Regions from separate parts of the Bombilactobacillus sp. ESL1187 genome, predicted to be linked through region 2. Evidence: riboswitches for the same ligand, from Rfam matches in the RefSeq annotation. Region 2 holds a riboswitch; the other holds the start of a gene.
The links. Region 2 has a riboswitch for lysine ahead of AC3B5B_RS03635 (amino acid permease). Riboswitches for the same ligand answer to the same signal wherever they lie in the genome.
Positions count from the first base shown of each region.

Region 1 (4,391 bases), 550 kb from region 2:
TTGATGACCGGCTCTGTTGGAGTAGTTAAACCGACAGTCTGTGGTTTAAAACTTACGGGGGAGATTTCCACACCAAAGGCCGGTACGTTAGGTGCCAAATTGGGATAACGTTTAACGTGTAAACTTTTTTGTGAAGTTTCCACAGTGAAATCATCTTGCTGAAATTTATCTGCTAAATAGCGGGCCACTGTTCGTAAACCATTGCCGCACATTAAAGCTGTTGAACCGTCCGCATTAAAAATTTGCATTTGACCTAAGGCTGTTGGCTCAGTTGCTTGGTCCACGACAAGCAAACCGTCAACCGGCTGCAAAGCGGGAATCTGGGTTAAAGTTTGGACTAATAATTGTAATTCTTGAGTAGTTAATGGTTGTTGTAAAAGGGTTTGGTCCAGCAATAAGAATTGATTGAGTGAACCATGAACTTTGAGTAATTGCACCATATTAAAGTCTCCTATTCGAAAAAACTACGATAAATGGCCCGCACGGCCTTATCAGCGTCTGATTGTTTGGTACCGATCATAATGGAAATACGGGAAGCCCCCTGATTAATCATGTGTAAACCAATATGGGCGTGTGCTAACGGATCAATAATCTTTTTTAAGACCCCAATTTTTTGGCGGAAACCTTCGCCAACAATCATTGTAATGGCGTAATCATCGATCCATTCTAATTGATCGGGATGAAGCGTGTCTTGAATTTCTTGACACATTTGTTTGGCGATTTGAGGTGTAAATTGGCGTTGATCAAAGATGATTGTAACATCATCAATTCCAGAAGGCATATGTTCGTAAGAGATATGATATTTATAAAAAATTTGTAGTAATTTGAGTGTGAAGCCCACTTCTTTGTTGAGTAAATAACGGTGCAAATAGAGAGCCACAAAATGGTTGGACGTGGCCACCCCCGTCATTAATTGTTGAGGGTGAAAGTCTTTTTCAGGTACAATTAAAGTTCCTGGTAAATCGGGATGATTAGTATTTTTGACATTAATCGGAATTTGGGCTTGAATGGCCGGAATGAGCGCTTCATCATGAAAAACAGAAAAACCAGCATAGGATAATTCACGTAATTCCCGGTAAGTCATAGTTTTGATAGCTTGAGGATGCTCAACGATTTGGGGATTAGCCGCATAGATAGCGTCAACATCTGTGAAATTTTCATAAAGATCAGCTTGAAATCCCTTAGCTAAAATGGCCCCAGTAATATCAGAACCGCCGCGGGAAAAGGTCGCAATTTGTTGCTTTTCCGTGAGGCCATAAAAACCGGGCACAATATAATATTGGTGTTGGAGCTTAATTTTTTTGAGGTTAAGATAAGTTTGCGGTAAAACTTCAGCATCATGAGGTTGATCACTAACTAATAAACCGAGATCTTGCGGTGATATGTATTGGGCATCAAGATTTTGATGTTGCAAGATCAGGGCTAATAATTGGGCGGTTAACTTTTCACCATGGGCTTTAAACGCGGCGGTTAAATAATCATTATTGGCGAAAGTGGTAGTGGGTAAAATGTCTAATTGGTGCTTTAAGTCAGCAATTTGCAGACTCGATAAACCAAAAGTTTGGGCAATTTCGACGTAACGTTGCCAAATTTCGGTCACAATGGGGGTAAAATCCTGATGGTTAATAACTAATTGACTGTATTTGATTAGCAAATCGGTTACTTTGGTATCTTGGGAAAATCTTTTACCGGGAGCGGAAGTAACGATAATGCGGCGCTGAGGATCAGCTCGAATAATGGCAATAATTTTTTGAAATTGTGAACCAGTGGCTAGCGAACTACCACCAAATTTAATAACTTTCATAACTAACGAATTCCTCTCTGCTTGATCAATTATTACCCAATTATTAAAATTATTAGGGGATTAATTTGCATTCTAACATTTATTTTTTAATCTGCAACTACTTATTTTTTAACTATCTGCCGAAATAAATTAAAATAGCTTGACAAATATTTTAATTAATTATAATATTTTACATATCGAAGAGGTCGCAATCAACAAGAGTAACTATAGGAGCTGGTCAGCTGAGAATATAGTGAAAGGGGCGATTGCCGAAGGATTAAGTCCAAAGGCCGGGGCTTAAATTCTGGGACATAATTGAATAAATTATGGACTGTCGTAGAAAAATATCTCTACGGAGCGCTTACGACAAACTAATGCCATAATTTTAGCAATGAATGATGGGTTCTTTTGTTCGAAAGCGAGCAAAAGGACCTTTTTTATTATTAATTTTTATTTTTACTGGAGGTCGCAATCATGCAGTCAGCAATGGCATTAAACGCGCAAGGACATTTGACAATCGGGGGCTGCGATGCCCTGGATTTAGCACATAAATATCAAACACCATTGGTTGTGTATGATGTCGCCCAAATTCGGCAACAAGTTCATCAATTTAAGCAAGCTTTTCAACAAGCCGGCGTTAACGCCACGATTAGTTATGCCAGCAAAGCTTTTGCTGTGAAAGCTATTTATCAAGTGATGCAACAAGAACAAGTACATGTTGATGTAGTTTCTTTAGGAGAAATGATGACGGCATTACAAGCCGGATTTCCCGCCGCGCAGATTAGTTTTCATGGTAATAATAAATCATTAGCAGAATTAAATTACGCCGTGCAAAATCAGATTGGAGTCATCATTGTTGACAATTTTGATGAATTAAACATGTTGACACAATTGCTACACGAAAGTTATCCTCAGCGAAAAGTGGCGATTATGCTACGCATTACGCCCGGCATTTCAGCACATACCCATGAATATGATCAAACTGGGCAAATTGACAGCAAGTTTGGCTTTGATGTGCAATCACAGCAAGCACAAGCTGCCTTACAACAGGCTTTGGCAGAACCACAATTACAAGTTATTGGTTTACATGCCCATATCGGTTCCCAAATCATGGCTGTTGAAGGTTTTGAATTGTTAGTTAAAAAGTTATGTCAGTTAGTCGCCAGTTGGTACCAAAAATTTCAATTTGTACCACAAGTCTTAAATCTTGGCGGCGGCTTTGGTATTCAGTATGTTGCAAGTGACGAGGATTTGGCGCCTAAGCAATTTGTTCAAGCCATTGTTCAAACATTACAACAAGCTTGGCCATTAGCTTCACAACCTTTACCAGAAATTTGGATTGAACCGGGACGTTCTTTAGTCGGGGCCGCCGGAGTCAGTCTTTATTCAATTGGAACCCATAAAAAAGTGGCTGGGATTTGTAATTTTGTCACGGTAGATGGGGGCATGGGTGATAATATTCGCCCCGCTTTATACCAAGCGGATTATACTGCTGTGTTAGCTAAAGCACCACAAGCTAAAACGACGCAAACGGTAACTATTGCAGGACGTTATTGTGAATCTGGTGATATCTTAGTTAAGAATCAACCTTTACCGCCAACGCAGCCGGGCGATATTGTAGCAATCTTAGATACGGGTGCTTATGGTTATTCAATGGCTTCCAACTATAACCGCGTAGCACGTCCGGCAGTGGTTTTTGCCGAACGTGGGCATAGCCAAGTAGTTGTCAAACGAGAAACACCGATGGATTTACTTCGTTTAGATCAAGATTATCAAGTAACTGGAGAAGAGTGATTTGTGATGAATACACAAGAAATTATTAATTTTATTAGTCAAGCACCCAAGAAAACGCCGGTGCAAGTAGTAATTAAGGGCGATTTATCTAAGTTACAAGCGATAGCTGGGGTTGAAAGTTTTGTTGGCGAGCAAGTCGGAGTTATTTATGGCGATTATGCTCAGGTGCAAGAATTTTTACAAGTTAACCAAAGCGTCATTACAGCTCAACATTTAACAGTAACAGCGCGTAACTCAGCGGTGCCTTTGTTAGATATTCAGAATGTTAATGCGCGGATTGAACCTGGAGCTTTGATTCGTGATCACGTACAAATTGGTGATCAGGCCGTGGTGATGATGGGTGCCGTGATCAATATTGGTGCTCAAATTGGTGCCGAAACCATGATTGATATGGGCACAGTCATCGGTGGGCGCGCTCAGATCGGTCAACGGGTTCATGTCGGAGCCAACGCTGTGATTGCTGGTGTGATTGAACCGGCTTCTGCCCAGCCCGTTGTTATCGGTGATGATGTTTTAATTGGTGCTAATGCTGTAGTTTTAGAGGGGGTGAAAATTGGATCGCATGCAGTTGTAGCAGCCGGAGCAATAGTGACCCAGGATGTGGCTGCCAATAGTGTGGTAGCGGGAGTACCGGCGAAAGTGATTAAACAAGTTGATACTCAAACACAGCAAAAAACCGGTTTAGAATCTGACTTACGAAAGTTGTGAAATTAATGCTATTAAATGAAGATTTAATTCAAATTCGGCGCCACTTGCACCAAATCCCCGAACTAGCTTTAAAAGAAACGCAAACGTCTGCCTACTTAAGACAAAT
Region 1 is NZ_JBYLTZ010000001.1:177,546-181,936, reverse strand. It holds gene dapF (diaminopimelate epimerase) at 1-440, opposite strand, end outside; gene AC3B5B_RS00945 (aspartate kinase) at 452-1,804, opposite strand; lysine riboswitch at 1,976-2,155, shown strand; gene lysA (diaminopimelate decarboxylase) at 2,258-3,577, shown strand; gene dapD (2,3,4,5-tetrahydropyridine-2,6-dicarboxylate N-acetyltransferase) at 3,584-4,285, shown strand; gene AC3B5B_RS00930 (N-acetyldiaminopimelate deacetylase) at 4,291-4,391, shown strand, end outside.
Region 1: another riboswitch for lysine. It lies ahead of lysA (diaminopimelate decarboxylase); the one in region 2 lies ahead of AC3B5B_RS03635 (amino acid permease).

Region 2 (4,391 bases):
ATAACCGGCCATTACGAAAAAGACAACGGAAGTCAAAATTAAAGCTTGGGCAATACTTTTAGCGGAATAACTAAAAAATAATGGTACTCCTAAAAATGAAAAAACAAATAAAAAGGCGAGGTAACAGACAAACGTCATTAAATAAGAACTTTGCGCAAAACGTTGACACATGGTTAATAAAATCATGGACAAACCCACAATGATAATGGTTGATAATAACCAATGTTGTGCGCCCCACATGATGATGGGCATGGTGAAAGCTTGATTTTTAGCAAGAGCAAAAGCTGCCATTAACCAAAAAACAATGCCTAAACCAGTATATAGATAAACTAAGGAAGTAAAACGGCTTAAACCAGTTGCTTGGGATTCTTCATAAGTTTGCATAAATAACCTCCATTATTAATTGATTAAAACATACTGGATACTTAAGATAAAGTCAAATGCTTATGACGCCAGGTGATTGGTAGATGTTAATTTAATCTGGTAGCTGGTAAACTAAACGCAGATTGAATTAAATAAATTGTAATTGTTGAAGGAGAGAAATCGTGAAGTATTCGTTAAAAGCTTTAGTTTCCACAGCGCTGATGACGACAATTATTATCGTTTTGGGATTATTTCCGGGAATTCCGTTGGGTTTTATCCCGGTGACTATTGTATTGCAAAATTTAGGCGTGATGCTAGCAGGGGAATTGTTAGGCCCTAAAGCAGGCACAGCGGCCGTAGGATTATTCTTATTATTAGTGGCGCTAGGTTTTCCTTTTTTATCAGGCGGACGTGGTGGAATAATTAGTTTCATTGGCCCAACGGGGGGTTACTTAGTGGCTTGGTTTTTTGTGCCATTACTGGTCGGCAGTACTTTAAAGCGCACGTTCTTTTCTGCTAAATGGTGGACGGAATTTTTGGTGGTCTGGTTGCTGGGCGTTGTTGGCGTTAATTTAGTTGGCGCTAGCTGGTTAGCAATTCAAAGTCATTTAGCCTGGAGTAAAGCAGTAGTTTCGAGTTTGGCGTTTATTCCGGGAGATACACTCAAAGCGATCGTAGCAGTTTTTTGTGCCCGTAGATTACGGCCATTGTTGCATTAACGGAAAAATCTAGTAATTAATTTGTTAACAAAAAGAGACTGGTCTTTAGCAACGAGTTACTGATCGAATTGTCAAGAATGTCATCAGTAAGCTGCTATGGCCAGTCTATTAAATTATTATTAGTAATAATTATTTTTCACTTGAAACGTCAATCTCCTCTAGCGGGATAATCTTAGTGTGGTGTTTCCATTTGTAACCAAAATATAAGATTAGAACTAATGGAATGCCAATATAAGTAATTCCAATTTGCTGCCAATCCCAATGTACAAAGGCATCAATATTTTGTCCACCGATGACTAGGATACACAAAATTAAAGCAATAATTGGTCCTAAAGGAAATAACTTAGCGTGGTATTTGAGTTCACTTAAATCATGACCTTGTAGCACAAAGGCTCTCCGGAAACGATAATGACTTAAGGCAATGCCAACCCAAGCGATGAAGCCGGTTAAGCCAGAAGCGGCCACTAACCACATATAAATCTTTTGCCCAAAGATGCTGGTTGCGAAAGTTAATAAAGAAATTAACATAGTAGCGCTTAAAGCCAGTAAAGGAATACCATGTTTGGTTGTTTTACCAAACGCTTTAGGAGCGTAATTTTCGTGTGCTAAGGCATATAACATTCTTGTCGAAGCATAAGCACCAGAATTAGCTGAGGAAAGTACGGCTGTTAAAACAATGGCATTCATTAAGCTGGCGGCAAAAGCTAGTCCAGCACGTTTAAAGACTAGGGTAAATGGCGAAACAGCAATATTACCATTAGCCGCACTCAATAAATTCTTGCTGGTGTAAGGAATTAAAGCAGCAATCACAAAGATAGATAAAATGTAAAATAATAAAATCCGCCAAAAGACTTCTTTAATGGCCTTCGGTACTGCATGTTCTGGATCTTCTGATTCCCCCGCGGTTACACCAACTAATTCAGTTCCTTGGAAGGAAAAGCCGGCAATTAAGAAGACATTTAAGATGGCTGGAAAGCCGCCAACAAAGGGGGCCTTTTTATAAGTAAAGTTCTTTAAACCAGCAGCCGGATGATACATAATTCCTAAAATCATGGCAAAGCCAATGATTAAGAAGACGATAACTGTCACCACTTTAATTAAAGATAGCCAATATTCGGTTTCACCGAAGGTAGAAACGGTTAAGGCATTAATTAAAAAGATCACGACTAAAATGAGTAAACTCCAGATCCAACCGGGAGTATGGGGCAGCCAGTATTGAATCAATAAGGCAGCTGTTGAGATATCAATCGCAACAGTAATGGCCCAGTTGAACCAGTAATTCCACCCCATCGCAAAGCCTAGTGCGGGGTCAACATATTTAGCATTATAGGTAGCAAAAGAACCCGAAACGGGCAAATGAGTGGCTAACTCACCTAAACTAGTCATTAAAAAGTAAACCATGATCCCCATGGCCAGATAGGCGATTAAGCCGCCCCCCGGGCCAGCTTTAGAAATTGTCGAACCTGAGGTCATGAATAAACCAGTTCCAATACAACCGCCTAAAGCGATCATGGAAACATGGCGGTTTTTAAGATTACGCTGTACGTGATCTTGTGAACCTTTTTCTGCCATAAAAAAATCCTCCTAAGTGAGAAGGACTCTAAAAACGATTAAAGCCTCTTTACGAAAATCGTAAAGAGGCTACTAGTATAAAATCGTAGATAGCGCCCCGCAATTGTTATTAATTGCGACAGTCTCAGACTTATTCAATCTGAACCCAACAGTGAATAAATGAAGTTAAACACCATTTCGGCTAAAAGTCCTTTCACGTTCAGGCTTAGATTCTTCATAATCGGCTGAACGTTACTCTTAAATTTAGCAACCTCTTCTTTGATTGTTTGCTTTATAATTTTAGCGCAAATTGTTGGAAAGTCAAGCCAACTTAAAGCAAGTAGTGGTAATTGGTGAAAAGTCAATTAATCCAAAATGGTTCGGTTAAAAAGAACTCATTTAAATAAGCTTTAACCAACTAATTTAACAATTGGTATAGTTTTGGCAGCTGCTAAGCTTTAATTGCTCGCAAGTCTAGCTAGTTTTTTGAAAAATGGTATACTTATTATTGATTTTAATCTAGTAACCAAGAATTGATTTTGATGATTGGGGTAGGGAGAAAACATTGCGTAAAAGTAAAGCTTATAAAATTGCCATTCGGGCGATTTTGATTGCCATTATTTTGATTCAATCAATGACGCCATTTTTAGGTTATATTCCTTTAGGGGTACTTAATGTTACAATTATTCATATCACAGTTATTGTGGCAGCAATTGTGTTAGGCCCCAACGATGGAGCTTTGATTGGTTTTATTTGGGGATTAGGTTCATTAATACGTGCTTATGCAGCGCCGTCTAGTATTTTGGACACGATTGTGTTTACCAATCCGGTGATCTCGGTCTTGCCACGGATTTTAGTTGGCTACTTTGCTGGTTGGGTTTACCGCTGGTTATCTAATAAGCTGAAAAGTAAAACGCCAGCAATGGTGGTCGCTGCTGCTATTGGAGCATTAACCAATACATTATTAGTTTTAGGTTTAATGCGGATTCTTTATGCTTCAGCGATGGCGGCATCTTATAAAGTGCCGGTTAAAGGATTAAATTGGGCAATCATGGGAGTCGTTGGCAGTAATGGGGTGCCAGAATTATTGGCGGCGGTGATCATTGTACCGATTATTTCCTTAGCTATTTTTAAAGCTAATAAGTTTTTAGAGCGCTAATCCAGCAAGTATCGGGGTTATAAAGAACAATTAATGTATTGCTAATAAGATTATTGTTCCCATTTTCTTCAGTCAACCAATAATTAACTCACAGCTGCCTATTCAACAATAAGGGGGAAATTTGTGTCATTATTTTTTACATGCTTGTTGTTAATTAGTGCAACTATTGCAGCTAATATCATTTATTCACTTTATCCAAAAATTCCGTTAGCTTTTTATCAAATTGCCACGGGTTTTGCTTTGTCTTGGCTACCGGAATTTACACACTTTAATTTAAAACCCGGAATTTTCTTTTTGATTATTATTGCACCACTCATGTTTAATGATGGTCAGAATACAGACTTTCATAGTTTAAAAAGTAATTTTCGTAATGTGTTGTCATTAGCGATTGTACTAGCCATTTTAACGATTGTTGTGGGCGGCTTTTTCATTCACTGGCTGTGGGATGCTTTACCATTAAGTTTGGCTTTAGCTTTAACAGCTATTGTGGCGCCTACCGATGCAGTGGCGGTTTCTTCCATTACTGCCGATATTGAAGTGCCAGAATCTTTAATGCAGAATTTAGAAAATGAATCGTTATTTAACGATGCCTCGGGTTT
Region 2 is NZ_JBYLTZ010000001.1:729,186-733,576, reverse strand. It holds gene AC3B5B_RS03645 (Bax inhibitor-1/YccA family protein) at 1-384, opposite strand, end outside; gene AC3B5B_RS03640 (biotin transporter BioY) at 546-1,082, shown strand; gene AC3B5B_RS03635 (amino acid permease) at 1,212-2,654, opposite strand; lysine riboswitch at 2,737-2,918, opposite strand; gene AC3B5B_RS03630 (ECF transporter S component) at 3,199-3,792, shown strand; gene AC3B5B_RS03625 (cation:proton antiporter) at 3,916-4,391, shown strand, end outside.